One region of the Amycolatopsis sulphurea genome, then DNA from elsewhere that is predicted to be linked to it. Evidence: riboswitches for the same ligand, from Rfam matches in the RefSeq annotation. Region 1 holds a riboswitch; each other region holds the start of a gene.

Evidence for each region. Region 1 has a riboswitch for S-adenosylmethionine ahead of ATK36_RS28475 (aminotransferase class V-fold PLP-dependent enzyme). Riboswitches for the same ligand answer to the same signal wherever they lie in the genome.
Region 2: it holds a riboswitch for S-adenosylmethionine, as region 1 does, so the genes downstream of both, thrC (threonine synthase) here and ATK36_RS28475 (aminotransferase class V-fold PLP-dependent enzyme) in region 1, are expected to answer to the same signal.
Region 3: it holds a riboswitch for S-adenosylmethionine, as region 1 does, so the genes downstream of both, ATK36_RS21765 (methionine ABC transporter ATP-binding protein) here and ATK36_RS28475 (aminotransferase class V-fold PLP-dependent enzyme) in region 1, are expected to answer to the same signal.

What each region holds. Positions count from the first base shown of each region.
Region 1 is NZ_PDJK01000002.1:4,889,983-4,896,575, forward strand. It holds gene ileS (isoleucine--tRNA ligase) at 1-594, shown strand, start outside; gene ATK36_RS28465 (hypothetical protein) at 729-968, shown strand; gene ATK36_RS28470 (potassium/proton antiporter) at 1,505-2,983, shown strand; SAM riboswitch class IV at 3,081-3,195, shown strand; gene ATK36_RS28475 (aminotransferase class V-fold PLP-dependent enzyme) at 3,234-4,601, shown strand; gene lspA (signal peptidase II) at 4,648-5,295, shown strand; gene ATK36_RS28485 (RluA family pseudouridine synthase) at 5,292-6,221, shown strand; partial or broken gene ATK36_RS28490 (AsnC family protein) at 6,229-6,593, opposite strand, start outside.
Region 2 is NZ_PDJK01000002.1:4,660,915-4,667,507, forward strand. It holds gene ATK36_RS27370 (ComEC/Rec2 family competence protein) at 1-1,436, shown strand, start outside; gene thrC (threonine synthase) at 1,518-2,783, opposite strand; SAM riboswitch class I at 2,797-2,930, opposite strand; gene holA (DNA polymerase III subunit delta) at 3,064-4,035, shown strand; gene rpsT (30S ribosomal protein S20) at 4,459-4,719, opposite strand; partial or broken gene ATK36_RS27390 (DMT family transporter) at 5,107-5,996, shown strand; gene ATK36_RS27395 (VOC family protein) at 6,020-6,394, shown strand; gene ATK36_RS27400 (class I SAM-dependent methyltransferase) at 6,391-6,593, opposite strand, start outside.
Region 3 is NZ_PDJK01000002.1:3,416,122-3,422,714, reverse strand. It holds gene ATK36_RS21780 (ABC-F family ATP-binding cassette domain-containing protein) at 1-1,172, opposite strand, end outside; gene ATK36_RS21775 (4-(cytidine 5'-diphospho)-2-C-methyl-D-erythritol kinase) at 1,210-2,178, opposite strand; gene ATK36_RS21770 (hypothetical protein) at 2,283-2,762, shown strand; gene ATK36_RS21765 (methionine ABC transporter ATP-binding protein) at 3,016-4,032, opposite strand; SAM riboswitch class I at 4,246-4,337, opposite strand; gene ATK36_RS21760 (TetR/AcrR family transcriptional regulator) at 4,663-5,247, shown strand; gene rsmA (16S rRNA (adenine(1518)-N(6)/adenine(1519)-N(6))-dimethyltransferase RsmA) at 5,258-6,100, opposite strand; gene ATK36_RS21750 (resuscitation-promoting factor) at 6,495-6,593, opposite strand, start outside.

The DNA.
Region 1 (6,593 bases):
GTGGCGCCACTGAGCGATTTCACCGACATCCTGCGCGACGAGGTGAACGTCAAGGCGGTCGAGCTGACCACCGACGTCGCCGCGCATGGCACCTTCGAGGTCGCGGTGAACGCCCGCGCCGCCGGCCCGCGGCTGGGCAAGGTCGTGCAGCAGGTGATCAAGGCGGTCAAGTCCGGCGACTGGACCACGTCCGCCGCCGGCGCGGTCGTCGCCGCCGGCGTGGAACTGGTCGAGGGCGAGTACGAACGCCGCCTGGTCGCCGCGGGTGGTGGCGCCGCGGCCGAGCTGCCGGGCGGGGCGGGTCTGGTGGTGCTCGACACCGAGGTCACCCCGGAGCTGTCCGCCGAGGGCGTGGCCCGCGACCTGATCCGCGTGATCCAGCAGGCCCGCCGCGACGCCGACCTCGACGTCGCGGACCGCATCACGCTGACCGTCGACGCCCCGGAAGACGTGCTGTCGGCGGCGCGCGAGCACGAGAAGTTCATCGCCACGGAAACGCTGACGACGTCGGTTTCCCATGGTGAGGTGGCCGGAGGCTTCGAGGGCACGGTCGGGGAGGGTGTGCCGGTCCGGGTGGCGGTCACGAAGGCGTGAGCGCTGTTTGGGGGCGCCGCCGATCCTCCCCGGCTCAGCCACCGCCCTCCTTCCGGTAACACCCGGCCCCCGTTGGCGATGAGCCAACGGGGGCCGGGTGTGGGCGCGCCACGTGGCCCGGAGGGGGAGCACAGGTGAGTCCTGCCGCGAAGAGGGGCGTCCTGATCGGGGGCGCGCTGGCGGTGGTCGACCGCGGCGGCAAGGCGGTCGTGCTGTCCGGCGCTGGCGGGCTGCGCCTGGCCGACGACAAGACGTTCCCCCTGCTGCGTTCCGCGCTCACCTCACAGGCGCAGGCGTCAGGGTGTCGGCAAGGTCGGTGTGAGGGGCCTGCGCAGACCGCGAAAGTCCGTGAAGGGGCCCTTCACGGACTCTGAGTCTGTGAAGGGCCCCTTCACGGACCCGAGACCTCCACGAGGTGGTCGCGCGTCTCGAACACCTCCGCTTCGCCTGCTGCCGGGCGAAATCGACGACGATGGCAGGCACCGTCGATGATGACGGGGCAGCTACGGCTCTCTCTGCTGATCACGGGGCCTCGACCAACTTTGCCGGGACCTGGGCGCAGGCGTCGTCCGGAGACGCGTTCGCGGTGGAGCGGGTCGACCGCGAAGGCAAGAGCCAGGAGACGCTGTTCGGACACGCCGGCGCCGAGCAGAAGCCGATGACGAGCAGCGTCAGTACGGCCATCCAGGCGGCCGCGCAGGCCGCGGTCGACGGCTATCACGGCAAGGCCGTCCTGGTCGCGCTCCAGCCGTCCACCGGCGGTGTGCTGGCGCGAAATTCCTCGCCGCCCTGCCCTGGCCGTCGCACCGTCCGAAAAGGACTGGAACATCCGTTCCGGGGACACGTGTCCGGCCGCGCCGGGCGCCTCACTATTCTGGACGCGCTGCGGGCCGGGGATGGGGAGGCGGACATGGACGGACTTCCGGTACTCCTCGGTGTCGGCGGACTGGTGCTGCTGTCCTCTGTGCTCGCGGTGCGGGTGTCCATCCGGCTCGGTTTCCCGTCGCTGCTGCTGTATCTCGCGATCGGCGTGGTACTCGGGGAATCCGGCCTCGGCATCCATTTCGACAACCCGGCGCTCACCCAGTCGCTCGGGCTGGCCGCGCTGGTGCTGATCCTCACCGAGGGCGGGCTCACCACCCGCTGGTCGTCGGTCAAATCCTCGCTGGGGCCCGGGATCGTGCTGTCCACAGTGGCCGTGGTGATCAGCATCGTGGTCACCGGCGCGGCGCTGCACTGGCTGCTCGGCCTCGATTGGCGGCTGGCGCTGCTGTGGGGCGCGGTACTGGCCTCCACCGACGCCGCGGCGGTGTTCTCCGTGCTGCGTTCGGCCGGAATCGGCAAACGGCTGTCCGGCATGCTCGAACTCGAGTCCGGGATCAACGACGCGCCCGCCTACATCGCGGTGATCGTACTGGCCTCCGGGGATGCGGTCGACTGGTCGCTGCCGCTGGTGGTGGTCTACGAATTGGCCGCCGGCCTGGCCATCGGGCTGGCGTTCGGCTGGCTCGGCACCCAGGCGCTGCGCCGGGCCGCGCTCCCGGCGACCGGGCTCTACCCGCTCGCCACGGTCGCGGTGTGCGTGCTCGCCTACTCCTCGGGTCAGCTCGCGCACGCCTCCGGCCTGCTCGCCACCTACGTCGCGGGGCTGGTGCTGGGCAATTCGAAACTGCCGCACCGCTCGGACACCCTGTCCTTCGCCGAAGGGCTCGGCTGGCTCGCCCAGATCGGGCTGTTCGTGCTGCTCGGCCTGTTCGCCTCGCCGAGCAGGCTGCTGGAGACGCTGGTGCCCGGCCTGGTCGCGGGCGCGGTCGTGCTGCTGCTGGCCCGGCCGCTGTCGGTGGCGCTGTCCCTGCTGCCGTTCCGGTTGCCCTGGCGAGAGCAGGCGTTCCTGTCCTGGGCCGGGCTGCGCGGGGCGGTGCCGATCGTGCTCGCGATGATCCCGCTGTCCCAAGGCCTGCCTGGTGCGCAACGGCTGGTGGACGCGGTGTTCGTGCTCGTCATCGTGCTGACCCTGCTGCAGGGGTCGACGCTCGGGCCGCTGGCCCGGCTGCTGCGGCTGGACCGCGCGGGCGAGGTGCAGGAGATCGAGGTCGACTCGGCCCCGCTCGACGAACTCGGCGCCGAGCTGCTGCAGGTGCGCATCCAGAAGGGCTCGAAGCTGCACGGCGTGTACCTGTCCGAGCTGCGGCTGCCCGCCGGGGCCACGGTCAGCCTGGTGGTGCGCAGCGGAGCCGGGTTCACCCCGCAGAAGACGAGCCGGCTGCAGGAGGACGACCAGCTGCTCGTGGTCGCCACCGAGCATGTGCGCGAGGCCGCCGAGCTGCGGATCCGCGCGGTGGACCGGGCCGGGCGGCTGGCCAGGTGGCGCGGGGAGTCCGGCCGCTGACCGGGATAGTCCATTGTGGACTGACCGGGTGACGGCCGTCTCAGATCACGGAATGGGGCTGGTGCCGCGCACTGGTGATCGGCTATCGTCTTCAGCAGGTCATGAGTGCCAGCGTCAAGCCCCGGCTTGCTGGCCGGCAACCCTCCTTCCGCGGTGGGGTGCCCCGGGTGAGGACCGGGCCGGTCGCGCAGTGCGGCGGGCAAGCGCGGGCCCCTCGCCGGGTCCCCCGGATTGCCGAGGAGGCAGCGTCATGACTGCTACATCCCCACCGAATACAGTCCTGCCGAACGCCCTTGCGTCGAACGCGCCGGAATCTGGCGAAACCAACGCCGTTCCGCCGGTGGCCGGTGCCGGCCTGCGCATACCGCTGGTGACCGGCGGCGACATCTCCTACGCGAACCTCGATCACGCGGCCAGCGCGCCGTGTCTGTCCGCGGTCCGGTCCGCGGTCGACGAGTTCCTGCCCTGGTACGCCAGCGTGCACCGGGGCGCGGGTTTCGCGTCGCAGGTCTCCACCCGGCTCTACGAGCGCACGCGGAAAGTGCTGCGCCGCTTCGCCGACGCCCGCGACACTGACACCGTGGTGTTCACCCGCAACACCACCGATGCGTTCAACCTGCTGGCGAAGGCGTTGCCGCACAAGACTTCCGTGGTCGTGTTCGACACCGAGCACCACGCCGCGCTGCTGCCGTGGCGCGGGCCGAACGTGCGCCGGGTGTCGCTGCCGCGCACCCGGCTGGCCGCAGTGTCCGTTGTGGACGAAGCGCTGGCCGCCTGCCCGCAGGGGCCGCGGCTGGTGGTCGTCGCCGGAGCGTCCAATGTGACCGGTGAGCTGCTGCCGGTGGCGGAGATCTCCGCGGTGGCGCGGAAACACGGTGCCCGGGTGGCGCTGGACGCCGCGCAGCTCGCACCGCACCGGCGGATCTCGCTGCGGGAACTCGACGTGGACTACGTGGCGCTGTCGGGGCACAAGCTCTACGCCCCGTTCGGCGCCGGCGCGCTGATCGGCCGCAGCGACTGGCTGCGCGCGGCCGTCCCGTACCTCGCCGGCGGTGGTGCGACGAAGCTGGTCACCGAGGAGGCCGTGGTCTGGAACACCGGGCCGGAGCGGCACGAGGCGGGCTCGCCGAACACCGTAGGCGTGTATGCGCTGAGCGTCGCCTGCGAACAGCTGGCCGCGAACTGGGACGCGATCGGTGCGCACGAGGCCGAGTTGCTCGAACGGCTCCGCAAGGGGCTTGCCGGGCTGCCCGGCTGCGCCGAACTGCGGCTGTTCGACGCCCCGGTGGACCGCGTCGGCACGGTCAGCTTCGTCGTCGACGGGTTCGACCCGGGTTGGGTCGCCGCCGTGCTGTCGGCCGAGTACGGCATCGGAGTGCGCGACGGCGCGTTCTGTGCCCACGTCGCCACTAGTCGCCTGATCCGCGAGACCGGCGGCGAAGGGCAGCAGGCGCTCCGCGTGAGCCTCGGGCTGGGCAGCACCGCCGAGCACGTCGACCGGCTCCTGCTGGCCTTGCGGCAGATCGTCGCGCGCGGCGCTCGGTGGGAATACACCAAGGTGGACGGCCGGTGGACGCCGGTCGGCGACCCGCGTGAGCTGCCACCGTTCTGTGCCTGACGGCGGTGCCGGGAGCGGGCCAGGGGCGAGCGTGGACAATGGGGGAGTGAGCACCGAGCCCTCGCCCGAATCCGACGTGTCCGAGCCCGCTGTGCCCGAGCCTGACGTGCCCGGGCCTGCCGAGCCGCGGCCCGGTGGGGACGCTGGAGGAGCCGAGGCGGCCCCCGCGCCGTCGCTGCCCAAGCGGCGGATCGGCCTGGTGTTCGCGGTCGCGGTGCTGATCTGGGTGATCGATCTGGTGACCAAGAACCTGGTCGCGGCCAATCTGGAGGGCAAGGAACCGGTCCGCATCCTCGGCGGGCTGATCTACCTGCAGGTGATTCGCAATCCAGGGGCCGCCTTCTCCATGGCCACCGGGATGACCTGGGTGCTCGCGCTGATCGCCGCGGCGGTCGTGGTGGCCATCGTGTGGCTGGCGCGGCGGCTGCGCTCGGTCGGCTGGGCGATCGGGCTCGGCCTGGTGCTCGCGGGTGCGCTCGGCAACCTGACCGACCGCCTGTTCCGCGCGCCAGGCCCGCTGCATGGTCACGTCATCGACTTCATCTCCGCCTTCGCGCCCAACGGCCAGGGCTTTGCCATTTTCAACATCGCGGACTCCGCGATCTGCGTCGGCGGTGCGCTGATCGTGCTGCTGTCCTTGCTGGGCAAGGACTACGACGGCACCTCGACACGTGCGAAGAAGGACGCCAAGTGAGCGCGCGCATGCTGCCCGTCCCGGACGGGCTCGACGGGATGCGCGTGGACGCGGGACTGGCCAAGCTGCTCGGCCTGTCGCGCACCGCGGTGGCGGATCTCGCCGCGGCCGGTGACGTGCTGCTCGACGGGCGTCCCGCCGGGAAGTCCGACCGGCTCTCCGCCGGCGGCCTGCTCGAGGTGACCCTGCCGGAACCGGCGCGGCCTGCCGAGCTCGTCGCGGAACCGGTCGAGGGGATGCGGATTCTGCACGACGACGAGGACATCGTCGTGCTGTCCAAGCCGGTCGGTGTCGCCGTCCACCCGAGCCCGGGCTGGACCGGCCCCACGGTCGTCGGCGGGCTCGCCGCGGCCGGGCTGCGGATCGCCACGTCCGGCGCCGCCGAGCGACAGGGCGTGGTCCACCGGCTCGACGCGGGCACCACGGGCGTGATGGTCGTGGCGAAGAGCGAGCACGCGTACACAGTGCTCAAGCGGGCGTTCAAGGAGCGCACTGTGGACAAGGGCTACCACGCCGTCGTCCAGGGGCATCCGGATCCGACGCGCGGCACCATCGACGCACCGATCGACCGGCACCCGCGGCACGACTATAAGTTCGCCGTCGTCGCGGGCGGGCGTCCCAGCGTGACGCACTACGAAGTGGTCGAAGCGTTCCGCGCGGCTTCGCTGGCGCACGTGAAGCTTGAAACCGGGCGTACGCACCAGATCCGCGTGCACTTCTCCGCGCTCCGGCATCCGTGCGCCGGGGACCTGACCTACGGTGCTGACCCGGTGCTGGCGCGCAAGCTGGGCCTTACGCGGCAGTGGCTGCACGCACGGACCCTCGGGTTCGCGCACCCGGCCGACGGCCGCTGGGTCGAGTTCGAAGCCGAATACCCGGACGACCTCGCGAACGCCCTGCAGATCCTGCGTGACGAATACGCCTGATCCCCGGTCACACCGTCCAGGTGAGCGTACGTTCGTCGGGCTCGGGGCGAGGGCTCCAGCGCACCGAGACGACCTGGGTGGCTTCCGGGAGCACGTACACGGTGTGCCCTCCCAGCGTCTCACCCGGCCGTACCCCGATCTTGTGCGGTGGCCGGGAGGTGAGCGAGACGGGTGCCTTGGCGACGGTGCCGCTGTCGGCGGTGAGCAGTTCGAGGTAGTTGTCCGGCAACGACGCGAACGGCACCGAGCCGCGGTTGGTGATCTCGGTGTGCACGACCACCGCGCGCTCGCCTTCCTCCAGCCGGTACCCCGCCGCGCCGAACAGGAAATCGGCCGGGTCCTGCACCTCCAGCAGTTGCACGGTGAGCAGCT
Region 2 (6,593 bases), 230 kb from region 1:
TCGGGCTGCTCGCGCTGGCGTTGGGGCGCCGTGGCTCCGCACTGCCCGCGCTCTCGTTCGCAGTGTGCGTGCTCGTCGGATGGGACCCGGCGATGGCGGCGGACTTCGGGTTCGCATTGTCGGTGTTCGCCACCGCCGGGCTGGTGCTGATCGCGCCGAAGTGGGCGGATTCCTTGGCTCGCCGAGGGATTCCGCCGGGTTACGCGGAAGGTCTTGCGGTCCCGCTGGCCGCTTTCGTGGTCACTGCGCCAGTGATTGCTGGGATGGCAGGTACGGTCAGCCTGGTCTCGGTGCTCACGAATGTGCTTGCGGCACCGGTGGTCGCGCCGGTCACGGTGCTGGGAGTGCTGGCCACCGTCGTCGGTCCGTGGTGGAGCGGTGCCGGGCACTTGTTGATCCGGCTGGCCGATCCTGAGGCGCGGTGGCTGATCACTGTGGCTCGCCACGGTGCGCGGGCACCTGGCGCGGTGTTCGGCTGGCCGGGTGGCTGGCTTGGGGGACTGTGCGCGGCCGGACTGATGATCCTCGCCGTGGTGGTGCTGCGGTTCCGTCGGCTGCGAGTGCTCGTGGCGGTCGGGCTGGTGGTGGTGCTTCTGGCGGTGGTGCCTGCCCGGGTACTGGAGCCCGGCTGGCCGCCGAAGAACTGGGCCGCAGTCGAATGCGACGTCGGACAGGGTGACGCCCTCGTATTGGCGACCGGTGAACCCGGGCGTGCGGTGGTGGTCGACACCGGGCCGGAACCGGGGCCGGTCGACGAATGCCTGAACCGGCTCGGCGTGGACAGGGTGCCGCTGATCGTGTTGAGCCACCTGCACGCCGACCATGTGGGCGGGCTCTCGTCGGTGTTCGAGGGGAGAGCCGTCGGCGCGGTCGCGGTCGGGCCGGGGCGGGCACCTGCGTGGGCGTGGCAGCAGATCTCGGTCGAGGCCGCGAAGCACCAGGTCCCGCTGGTGGAGGTGAACCAGGGCCAGCGGCTCGACTGGCCGGGCTTGTCTCTCGACGTCCTCGGGCCGCGTTACGCGACCACCAGATCGCCCGCCCTGCAAGACGGCACGATGATCAACAACAGCTCAGTGGTGCTGCGCGCCACCACGTCCGCCGGCCGGGTGCTGCTGAGCGGGGACGTCGAACTGGCCGCGCAGGCGGACTTGCTGGCCGGGGGAGTGGACCTGACCGCGGAGGTACTCAAGGTGCCACACCACGGTTCGAAATACTCCGTACCGCAGTTCCTTGCTGCGGTTCGGCCGCGCGCGGCCTTGATCAGCGTGGGTGCGGGCAACGGATACGGGCATCCGAGCAAGTCCACAGTGGACGTTCTGGGGACGTTGGGTGCGCTGATCACCCGGACCGATGTCGACGGGGACACCGCGGTGCTTCCCGGCGATGGTGGGCCGGTCGTCGCGCGACGGGGTGAGCCACGGGGACCACCGCACTAGCTGCTGCCAGTGCCCGGCGGCGTGCCGGTTCGTATCCGGTCACCGAACGGCGGCGACCGGATACGGCCGGACCGTCGTGGGTCAGTAGCCGAGTGCCTTGCTCACGGCCTCCGTGGACGGCGGCACCGTCGCCTTCGGGCCGAGGTGGTTCTCCACCGCGTCGAGGGTCTTGAGGCCGTCGCCGGTGATCAGGAGCACCGTCTCCGCGTCCGGGTCGAGCTTGCCGGTCTCCAGCAGCTTCTTCGCGGTGGCGACGGTGACCCCGCCCGCCGTCTCGGTGAAGATGCCTTCGGTGCGCGCGAGCAGCCGGATGCCCTCCACGACCTCCTCGTCGGTGACGTCCTCGATCGCGCCGCCGGTGCGGTGGACCACGTCGAGCACGTAGGGGCCGTCGGCCGGGTTGCCGATCGCGAGCGAACGGGCGATGGTGTCCGGCTTCACCGGCTGGACCACGTCGTGCCCGTTGCGGAACGCCGTCGACACCGGGGAGCAGCCGGTGGCCTGGGCGCCGAACACCTTGTACGGGCTGGCTTCCACGAGGCCGAGCTGACCGAACTCGCGGAAACCCTTGTCCACCTTGGTCAGCTGGGAACCGGAGGCGATGGGCACCACGATCTGTTCCGGCAGGCGCCAGCCGAGCTGCTCGGCGACCTCGAAGCCGAGCGTCTTCGAGCCCTCGGAGTAGTACGGGCGGACGTTGACGTTCACGAACGCCCACTTCGGGTGCTCGGCGGCCAGCTCGGTGGCGAGGCGGTTCACGTCGTCGTAGTTGCCGTCGACGGCGATCAGGTCGCCGTCGTAGACCGCGGTGGTGAGGATCTTGGCGCGTTCGAGACTCTTCGGGATCAGCACGACCGACCGCCAGCCGGCGCGCGCGGCGGCGGCCGCGGTCGCGTTGGCCAGGTTGCCGGTCGAGGGACACGCGAGGACCTCGAAGCCGAACTCGCGGGCCGCGGCGAGCGCCACCGCGACCACACGGTCCTTGAACGAGTGGGTGGGGTTGCCGGTGTCGTCCTTGACCCACACGGTCTTCAGACCGAGTGCCTTGGCGAGGCGGTCGGCTCGCACGAGCCGGGTACTGCCCGGTTCGGTGTTCGGGGTCTGCTCGACGGTCGAGGGGACGGGAAGGAGTTTCTTGTAGCGCCAGATGTTCTTCGGTCCCGCCTCGATGTCCTCGCGGCGCACGCGGCCGAAGTCGTAGGCCACTTCGAGCGGCGAGAAGTCCTCGGCGGACACGAATTCCGGGGCGAGCGGCTGCCGGTGTCCCTCTTCCTTCGACACCAGCTCGACGGCGGGGCCGAGATCGAGCGTGGTGCGGGTGGGGTCCGTGCCGAGGGATGCGGTCATCGCGAGGTTCCTTTCCTCATCTGTCCCGCCATGGCGGGCCGGAATTGGCACCGTGTTCGTCAGCTACCCCGCGATCGCGGGATGACAGGCTGTACGCCGGTTGCCGGGGCTTCGTCGGGCCGTTCCCTCTGCCCCTCTGGATGAGCGGTATTCAGTTGTGGGCGCACCGCAGTGGGTGCCGCCTGGGCCACACCGTACGGCACACCGATCACCTCATGCCATGGAGGCGGTCCAGATCACCGGAGCGGGCGGACTGCCGGCCGGGTGAGAGAATGGCCGGGTGACCACCGCACCCGCGCCGCTGCACCTCGTCACGGGCGAGGAAGAACTGCTCATCGAACGGGCCGTGCGCGCCGCGCTGGACGCGGCGCGGGCCGCCGATCAGACGGCCGACCTGACCCGGATTCGGGTGTCCGAACTCACACCGCCCGAACTGGCCGAACTGGTCAGTCCCTCGCTGTTCGCGGAGGGGCGGGTGATCGTACTGGAGTCGGCGCAGGACATCTCGCAGGACCTGTCCGACGCGGTGCTCGCCTACCTGAAGGCCCCGGCGGACGGGGTGGTGCTGGTGGTCGTGCACAGCGGCGGCGGGCGCAGCAAGGCGGCCAAAGCGCTGCCGGGCGCGCTGAAGAAGGCGGGCGCGGAAATCACCGAATGCCCGAAGCTCACCAAACCCGCCGAACGGGAATCGTTCGTACGCAACGAAGTCCGCCGAGCGGGCGGCAAGATCGACCCGGCTGGCGTGTCGGCTCTGCTCGACTCCGTCGGCTCCGACCTGCGCGAGTTGTCCTCGGCGGCGACCCAGCTGGTCGCGGACACCGGCGGCGTGGTCGACGAGCAGGCGGTACGCCGTTACCACACCGGCCGCGCCGACGTGACCGGGTTCGCGGTGGCGGAGAAGGCCGTGGCCGGTGACCGGGCCGCCGCGCTGGAATCGCTGCGCTGGGCCATGCAGCTGGGCGTCCCGCACGTGCTGGTCGCCGACGCGCTGGCCGACGCCGTTCGCACCATCGCGCGGGTGTCCGCCGCCGGCCGCGGCAACCCGAACCAGATGGCCGGCGAACTCGGCATGCCGCCGTGGAAGATCCGCAAGGCACAGGGCCAGTCCCGGGGCTGGGGCCAGGACGGCCTTGCCACCGCGATGCGCGTCGTGGCCAGGCTGAACGCCGAGGTGAAAGGCGCCGCCGCGGACGCCGACTACGCCCTGGAACGAGCCGTCGTCGAGGTGGTCATCGCGAGGGGCGACCGCTGACTGAGACCCGATCGTCCAGCCTTGCGACCGGCTCGGTGGCGTGGCGGAGCAGAGGCGAGCTGGGCGGGGAGAGCCTGGCTGCCAGGGAGCCATGCGAGACGTTCGGCGGCCCGAGGTCGGGCAGGTATGCGAAGGGGCTCGCGTCCCGCAGCCGGGTAGGCATGCGAGAAAGACGCGGCCGCCGGGCGGGCAAGTATGCACCTTTGGCGACCCGAGACCGGGACGGTATGCGAGGACCCGGCTGAGGCCGGGTAGGCGGGGGAAGAGCGCGACGTCCCTGACCAGAGGGGAACCCGGGCTGTCCGAGATCAGCCTGCGAAACCAGGGCCGGTCCCGCCCAGGAGCCCGGGCGGCCCGGAGGTTACCCGGGCATGCGAAAAGGCCCGGCGACCGAGGTCACCGGGCCTTCAGGCGAACTCCGGCTCAGAGCTGGTTCGCGCGCTTCGCGATCGCCGACTTCTTGTTCGCGGCCTGGTTGGCGTGGATGACGCCCTTGGTGACCGCCTTGTCGAGCTTGCGAGCGGCCTCGCGCTGCAGCTCGAGGGCCTTGTCCTTGTCGCCGGCCTCGGCGGCCTCGCGGAACTTGCGGATCGCGGTCTTCACCGAGGACCGGATCGCCAGGTTGCGCTGCCGCGCCTTCTCGTTCGTGGTGATGCGCTTGATCTGCGACTTGATGTTGGCCATGGAGGCGTCCTCATTTCACTCGATGAAGGTCGTCACCGCGACGTACTGGCTCCGGCAGCGCCCGCGAAGGCGACCGGGTTTCCTCCCTGACGGAATGCCGCACGGCGACGAGGGGAAAGCTTAACAGTCCAGCTCGGCGGTCCTGCGAGGTGCCCGGATTCCTCCGGCCCGGGTCTCGGCGCCGGCGGTCGTCCGGTACGTCCTTGCCGTCTCGGCTACCGTGGGATCCGGTAGTGCCTAGGGTTCCGTCGCCGGGCCGTCGTCCGTCTTGTGCGGGCGCTGTGACAACGAGGGCCGGCGGGGCTGGTCCGAGCGGCACCGTCGGCCGGGCAGGGTGCCGGTCGTTCATCTGACGGGACAAAAGCCTGGAGGAACCCGGTCTTCGGCATGCGCGGAAGACCAGAAGGGGTTCTCGTGAACGGCACTGCTCTGTCCATGGTCCTCGCCGCCGCGGTCGTGCACGCGGTCTGGAATCTCGCGGCCAAGCGGGTCTCCGGCGGGGGTGCGCAGTTCGTCTGGCTGTACTACACGGTTTCCGCGGTTCTCTTGCTTCCGTTCGTGGTGGTGGCGCTGGTCGTCGAGCCGGAGCGTCCACAGTGGAGCTGGCTGGGGGCGGCGGTCGTCACCGCGGCGCTCCATGTCGGGTACGGGATCGTGCTGCAGCGTGGTTACGACGTCGGCGATCTGTCGCTCGTCTACCCGCTCGCGCGCGGGACCGGGCCGCTGTTGTCGGTGCTCGTGGCGGTTCTCTCTTGCACGAGCGGCCCGGCGTGCTTGGCCTGATCGGGGCGCTCCTCGTGGTGGCGGGCGTACTCGTGATCAGTCTCTGCGGCAGCCACGCGGGCGAAGGGGCACGGCGGGCAGGCGTGTTCTACGGCGTGCTCACTGGCGCCATGATCGCGGCGTACACGCTTTGGGACGCGCAGTCGGTCACTACGGTGGGCATGCCGCCGCTCGTCTACTTCGGTGGTGGAGCGCTCCTACAGAGCATGCTGCTTGCGCCAACGGCCGTACGTGGCCGCGTTGAGGTCGGACGGCTGTGGCGGGAGCACCGTCGCGAGGCGCTGATCGTCGGGGTCGCGTCGCCGTTGGGGTACCTGCTGGTGCTGTACGCGCTGCAGATCGCTCCCGTGAGCCTCGTTGCGCCTGCGCGGGAGCTGTCGATCGTCTTCGGCGGGGTTGCGGCGTGGCTGCTGCTGGGTGAGCGCAACGCAGTGCGAAGGCTGATCGGTTCGGTCGTGGTGCTGGCCGGGATCGCTGCGATTGCGGTGGCCTGAGCCGCTCCGGTAGGCATGCAGCCATGGAAGTACTGAGCAGCCGGATGCTGATCCACCCGCGTGATCCGCAGATCTCGACGGCCTTCTATCGCGACACTCTCGGCCTGGCCGTCGAGCGCGAATTCCCCGGTGGCACGCGGTTCTTCGCCGGCGGCGGCTCGATCGAGGTGGTCGGCTCCGGGCAGACCGCGCCGAGCCCGGACGTCAACCTGTTCCTGCAGGTCCGCGACCTGCCCGCGGTGCTCGCCGACCTGGCCGTCCGCGGGGTCGAGCCGGTGCGCGGGCCGCAGCGCGAGCCGTGGGGGACGGACGAGGCGTGGATCACCGATCCGGACGGTCTGCGGATCGTGCTCGTCGAAGTCCCCGAAGACCACCCGTTGCGCCGCGACAGCCGTTAGCCTGGCTTTCGCGCTCGCAGTTGCGCGGCCAGCGCGGTGAAGCCTGGCGGCTCCCAAGTCCAGGTCTGCAGGTCGGTGAAGCCCGCTTCGGCGGCTTCGTCGGCCAGCTCGTGACGGGTAACCTGTAGCAACTTTTCGTGCGCAGACAGCAACAAGCGTCCGCCGGGGCGCAGCACGCGGAACAGTTCGGCGAACGCGG
Region 3 (6,593 bases), 1.5 Mb from region 1:
TTCTCGCCGAGCTGCGAGGCGGTCATCTCCTGCTTGCCGAATACCACCCGGCCGGCGACCTGCTCGATCGCCTGCAGCACCCGCAGGTCGCCGGGCAGATCGTCGAGTTCCTGGCGCAGGTGCGCGAGCGCGACCGTCTTGCCCTCGATCCGCCGCCCGGTCTCGGTGGCGAGGTCACCGCCGAGCAGCTTGAGCACGGTGGTCTTGCCGGAGCCGTTCACCCCGACCAGGCCGATCCGGTCGCCGGGGCCGATCCGCCAGGTCACGTGGTCGAGCAGGGTCCGCTCGCCCACCGAGATCGAGGCGTCCTCCAGCTCCAGCACGGTCTTGCCGAGCCGCCGCTTCGCAAAAGCCTGCAATTCCACCGAATCCCGCGGCGGCGGCACATCCGCGATCAGCGCTTCGGCGGCCTCGACGCGGTAGCGCGGTTTGGACGAACGGGCTTGCGGGCCGCGGCGCAGCCATGCCAGCTCCTTGCGGGCCAGGTTCTGCCGCTTCTCCTCCGCGGTCGCGGCGAGCCGGGCGCGCTCGGCGCGGGCGAAGATCCAGTCCGCGTAACCACCTTCGTACTGCTCGACGCGGCCGTTCGCGACTTCCCAGGTGACACTCGCGACGGTGTCCAGGAACCACCGGTCGTGCGTCACCACCACCACGGCGATCCGGCGGCCGAGCAGGTGGTCGGCGAGCCAGCGCACGCCCTCCACGTCGAGGTGGTTGGTCGGCTCGTCCAGCACCACCAGGTCCAGCTCACCGGTGAGCGCGGCGGCCAGCGCGACCCGGCGGCGCTCCCCACCGGAGAGGTTGGCGGTGGCCGTGTCCAGCCCGATCGCGGTGATCTCCAGACCGTCCACAATGGACCTGACCCGCGGGTCGGCGGCCCATTCGTGCTCGGCGCCGTAGCGCTGCAGCACGACATCGGCCACGGTGCTGCCCGGTCGCAGTTCGGTGCGCTGGGTGACCACCGCCATCCGCAAGTCCCGGACCTGGCTCACCCGGCCGGAATCCGGCTCGCTCAGTCCGGAAAGGACTTCCAGCAGGGTGGTCTTGCCACCACCGTTGAGCCCGACCACGCCGATCCGCTGCCCTTCGGCGACGCCGAGGGAAACTTTGTCCAGCAGCGGTTTCACCCCGTAGGACTTGCTCACCGACTCCAGGTTGACCAGATTGGCCATCCGCTTGGCCCGTTCCTTTCCACAGTGGACAGATTACTCAGGCGTGCACGCGCGGGGGCGCGTTGCGCGGCGAGTCGTCCCCGCCGACCACCCGGGCACCGGGCACCGGGCCGTGCGCGACCCGCACCGTGCGGCACACCCCGGCGCCGGACAGCTCGGCGGCAACCTCCACCGCCGTCTCCGCGTCCGCACAGAGGAACGCGCAGGTCGGCCCCGAGCCGGACACGCACCCGGCAAGCGCGCCCGCGTTCACCCCGGCACGCAGCGTACGGCGCAGCCCCGGCCGCAGGGACACGGCGGCGGCCTGCAGATCGTTGCCGAGCAGCAGGGCCAGCTGCCGCGGGTCGCCGGAGGCCAGCGCCTCGACCACCGGCGTATGCGCACCGATCCGCGGCGGTTTCCCCTCGGCCCGCAACCGGTCCAGCTCACCGAACACCTTCGGCGTGGACAGGCCCTTCTCGTCGAAGGCCAGCACCCAGTGGAAGGTGTGCCGCGAGAGCACCGGCACGAGCCGCTCGCCCCGCCCCGTGCCCAGCGCGGTCCCGCCGTAGAGCGCGAAGGGCACGTCGCTGCCGAGCCGCCCGGCGAGTACCGCCAGCTCGTCGCGGGTCACGTCGAGCTTCCACAGCGAGGCCAGCCCGACCAGCGCCGCGGCCGCGTCCGCACTGCCGCCCGCCATGCCACCGGCGACGGGAATGCCCTTGCGCAGCACGATCCGCACCTTCGGATCCCCGGCATCGGGACGGCCGACGTAGGCGGCCAGCTCGCGGGCCGCGCGCCAGGCGAGGTTGCTCGCGTCGGTGGGCACCACGCGCTCCCCCTCGCCATAGACCTCCAGGCCCGGCTCTTCGGTGATCGCGACGGTGACCTCGTCGGTCAGCGACAGCGCCTGGAACACGGTGACCAGCTCGTGGAACCCGTCCGCCCGCGGATCTCCGACGGCCAGGTGCAGGTTGACCTTGGCCGGGACCCGGACGGTGACTGGTGGTGGAACTACGGCGAGCACCCGCCCAGCCTACGTGGCCGGGCCGGCGGCCTCCTCACCAGGAGAAAACGTGCCGGAGACGACTCCGGAGTGGACCGGCGGTACTTGGGAAGTAGTTTTGAAGTATGACCGTGAGGGAAGTCAACATCTCCGAGCTGTCCCTGCATCCGCGCCGGGTCGTGGCCCAGCTCGAGCAGTCGGCGGACCGGTCGGTGCGGATTCGCCGCCGGGAGAAGGATCAGCAGGACCTGCTGCTGATCACCGCCGAGCGAGCGGAACAGGTGGTCGCCGCGGCGTCGGCGACCACGAAGATCTTCGTGGAGCTGATGCGCCGCAGCGATCAGGCGGTCACTCTCGCCACCGAAGTACTGCCGGCCGCCTTTCCCTGGGTCCGGTACCTGCCCAAGGAAGATGTGCAGACCTTCGTGGCGGAACTGGTCGAGACGCTGGAGCGCGCCGAGTCCCTCGGCAACCCGGCGCCGGTCGCCATCCTGGTCGCGGAGTGGAAGCGGACCGCGGAGATCCACGCGGATCCCGAACTCGCCGCCATCCTCGGGCGGCCCGGCGAGGACTTCGGCGAAGTTCCGCCGCCCGGGCAGCCGTGAGCCCCAAGCGCGGCGGCGAAGTGGCACCACCGGTGACCGGCCGCGAATGGGCAAGCCGGTTCGTCTGTGAAGGGACCCTTCACAGACGCTGAGTCCAGGGTGTCGGCAAAGTCGGTGTGGAGGTCCGTGGAGGTCTGTGAAGGGGCCCTTCACGGACTCTGAGTCCGTGAAGGGCCCCTTCACAGACCTTGGGCGCGTCCGGACAACACGCAGCGAGGAGGGCCGGCCGGGCCCTCCTCGCTGGTTCGACAACTCAGGCAGCCACGCTCTGCGGGCCGCGGACGGCCTGGGGCTGGGCCACATACGCACCACGGTCGGCGATCCAAGCCAACGCGGCGTCGGCGCGCTCGCCGCGGACGCCCACGCGGAAGCGGGCGACCGGAGTGTCCCCGATGCGGGTCAGGCCGCCGCCGATGGTGGACAGCTCCACGTCGAAGCGGGTGGCCGCCTCCGGAAGCAAGGCACCAACCGTGGCGAAGCCGATCAGCACCACGTCGGCCGAGCGGTCGTACTTGGCCGCCTGCGCCCGGCTCGTCTCGATCGAGGGCAGCACCGCCTGCGCGGTCCAGCTCGCCGGCGAGGAGATCAGGTCCAGCAGCGAACCCCGCTCTACCACGACGCCGTTGTCGAGCACCGCGACGTCGTCGCACACCCGGCGGACCACGCCCGCCTCCTGGGTGGTCACCACGACCGTGACACCCAGCTCCGCACGGGCCCGGTCCAGCACGGCGAGCACCGCGCCGGCGTCCTCCGGGGCGACCCCGGCGGTCGGGTCGTCTGCGACGAGCACGGCCGGTCCGGCGGCCAACGCTCTGGCCACGGCGACCCGGCGGCGCTGCCCGTCGGTCAGCTCGCCCGGCTTCTGCCCGGCACGGGCGGTGAGCCCGACCAGGTCCAGCAGCGAGCCGACCCGGCTGCGCCGCTGCGGGCCGTCCACGCCGAGCTGCTCCAGCGGAGCGGCGACGTTCCCGGCGATGGTGCGCTCGGCGAGCAGCTCGGACTTGGCGCCGACGGCGCCGAGCCGACGGCGGATCTCCCGCAGCCGGCGGCCGTCCAGGGTGGCGGTGTTGAGCCCGTCGAGCCGCACCACGCCGCGGTCCGGGCGCTCCTGCAGGGCAATGCACCGGGCGAGGGTGGACTTGCCGGAATCGGCCGGTCCCACCACGCCGAACAACGAGCCGGCCTGCACCTCGACACTCACGTCGCGCAGGGCGGCGACTCGATTTCCGTTGAAGGGAAAGGATTTTGACACGTTTTCGACAGTGATCACGAATGAGCTCCAGGCAAGGGGCGCAGCACCGGTTCCGGGCGCGCCAGGCGTCCTCGAATGACCGTCCTCAAAGGACGGTGTGGCGAATCGCGGAAAAGCGGATCAGGCGATGGCCATGGAGCGTCGACACGCGCTTACCGTGCGGCGACCTTCGTCGACTACGCGGCGCCGGGTCAGCAGGAGCGGGCGGGCGAGCATCTGCATCGGAAACGGCCTCCATCGGTCCTGGCGGTAGCACCTGCCCACTTTGCGGGTGGTTGCTGCGACTTCGGCGAGCCAGGTCTCTCAGTCGCTCGGGATGGACGTCTTCGAGTAAAGCCGATCCCACGGACTGAACGCAAGCACGTTGGTGCAGATCACACGAGTGGTCGCGGGCCGGTGGTGAAATCCGCACCCGGCCTGCGGGGACCGGAAGTTCCGCCACCGAACGGTCCGGCAGCCCGCGCTCACCCCCGAGAATCCCTTGTGGACACTTGACAACCGCCTCGCACCGGCTTTTTCCCGCCGGGGATCACGCACAGCGACCGGATGAGCCTGCCCCGGGATAGTTCACAAAGGTGAGCAAATCCGGTCTTCTTGGTACCGCTGTATCAGATACGCTCGTACCACCTCGGGAACGGAGAACGACCGGTGCCTCAGCGGGTGGACCACGACCAGCGCCGCCGCGCGATCGCCGGAGCGGTCTGGCGGATCGCCGCGGATCGTGGGCTGGATTCCGTGCGCATGCGCGATGTGGCCGCAGAAGCGGGCGTGTCATTGCGGCTGGTTCAGTACTACTTCGAGACCAAGCACAATCTGCTCGTACTGGCATTGCGTTATCTCCGCGAGGACACCGAACGCCGAGCGCGGGAACGCATCGAAGCGCAAGCCGGCCAGAGCGCACGCGGCGTGCTGCGGGGCGTGCTTACCGGGCTGCTGCCGTTGGACACCGAAAGCGAGTTCGCACTGCGCGTGCGCCTCGCCTACTTCAGCCGCTCGTATCGGGAGCCGGGAGTATTCCCGGACCGGGACACCGCGTTGGAAGACCTGGTCACGCGACTACTGGAACAAGGCGAGCCGATGCCGGGCATCCGGCCGCAACACGAGGCGGACCTGCTGGTGTCCGGGATCACCGGCCTCGGCTTCCACATCCTGCACGGCCGACGGCGGACGACCGCCGTACTGGCCACGCTCGACTACCACTTGGACCGGATCTTCGGCCCGGCCGGAGGCTGACCGCCGCGGGTCAGACGCCGGCGGCGGCGATCCGGGCGAACGCGTGCACGTCGAGCTGTTCGCCGCGGCTGCGCGGGTCGATCCCGGCCGCGGCGAGCAGCTCCCCGGCGCGTTCCGCCGAGCCCGCCCAGCCGGCCAGCGCGGCCCGCAAAGTCTTGCGGCGCTGGGAAAACGCGGCGTCCACGACGGCGAAGAGCCGAGCCCGGTCGACCGCGGTGACCGGATCGGTGCGTTCGAAGGACACCAGTGCGGAATCCACGTTCGGCACCGGCCAGAACACGTTCCGCGGCACCGGGGCGACCTTGCGTGCCGGTCCGTACCAGGCGAGTTTCACGCTGGGCACGCCGTAAGTGCGGCTGCCCGGCCCGGCGGCCATCCGGTCGGCCACCTCGGTCTGGACCATCACCAGCCCGCGCCGCAGCGACGGCAGCTCGGCGAGCAGGTGCAGCACGACCGGGACGGCGACGTTGTACGGAAGGTTCGCCACGAGCGACACCGGTTCCGCGGGCAGATCCGCGGCCCGCACGCGCAACGCGTCGGCACCGACCACGGATAGCCGTTCCGCCGCTTCGGGCGCGCGCTCAGCCGCCGTGCGCGGCAGCCGTGCGGCGAGCACCGGGTCTATCTCCACCGCGACGACCCGAGCGCCGGCCGAGAGCAGACCGAGCGTCAGCGACCCGAGCCCGGGCCCGACCTCCAGCACGACGTCCCCCGGCCGCACACCGCCGAGTTCGACGATGCGGCGGACGGTGTTGGGGTCGTGCACGAAGTTCTGCCCGAGTTTCTTCGTGGGCCGGACGTCGAGTTCGTCGGCCAGCCCACGGATTTCGGCAGGCCCCAGCAGTTCCACCACCGGACGAGCCTACCCAGCACCACCTGCGCCTCGGCAACGCGGCGCACAAAAGCAGGCGGCCAGGGTGTCGGCAAAGTCGGAGTGAGGGGCCTGCGCAGACCGCGGAAGTCCGTGAAGGTCTGTGAAGGGGCCCTTCACGGACTCTGAGTCTGTGAAGGGCCCCTTCACAGACCCGAGACAGGTCCGGCGCACACCACGAGGTGGTCGCGCCTCGAATAGCTCCGCATCGCCCGCTGCCGGGCGTGATCGACGAAGAGGGCAGGCGCCGTCGATGATGACGCGGCAGCCACGGCTCACTCTGCTGATCACGGGGCCTCGACCAACTTTGCCGGGACCCTGAGCAGGCGGCCGTGAGCGCGAAGCTCACGGCCGTCTACCGGGAAACCGAACGTGCTCAGGCCTTGTAGCCGCAGCCCCAGGCGCTGTAGCCGCCGCGGGCGTCGCGCACCTTCTCGGCCACCGCGATCTGCTGCTCACGGGTGGCCTTGTCGGC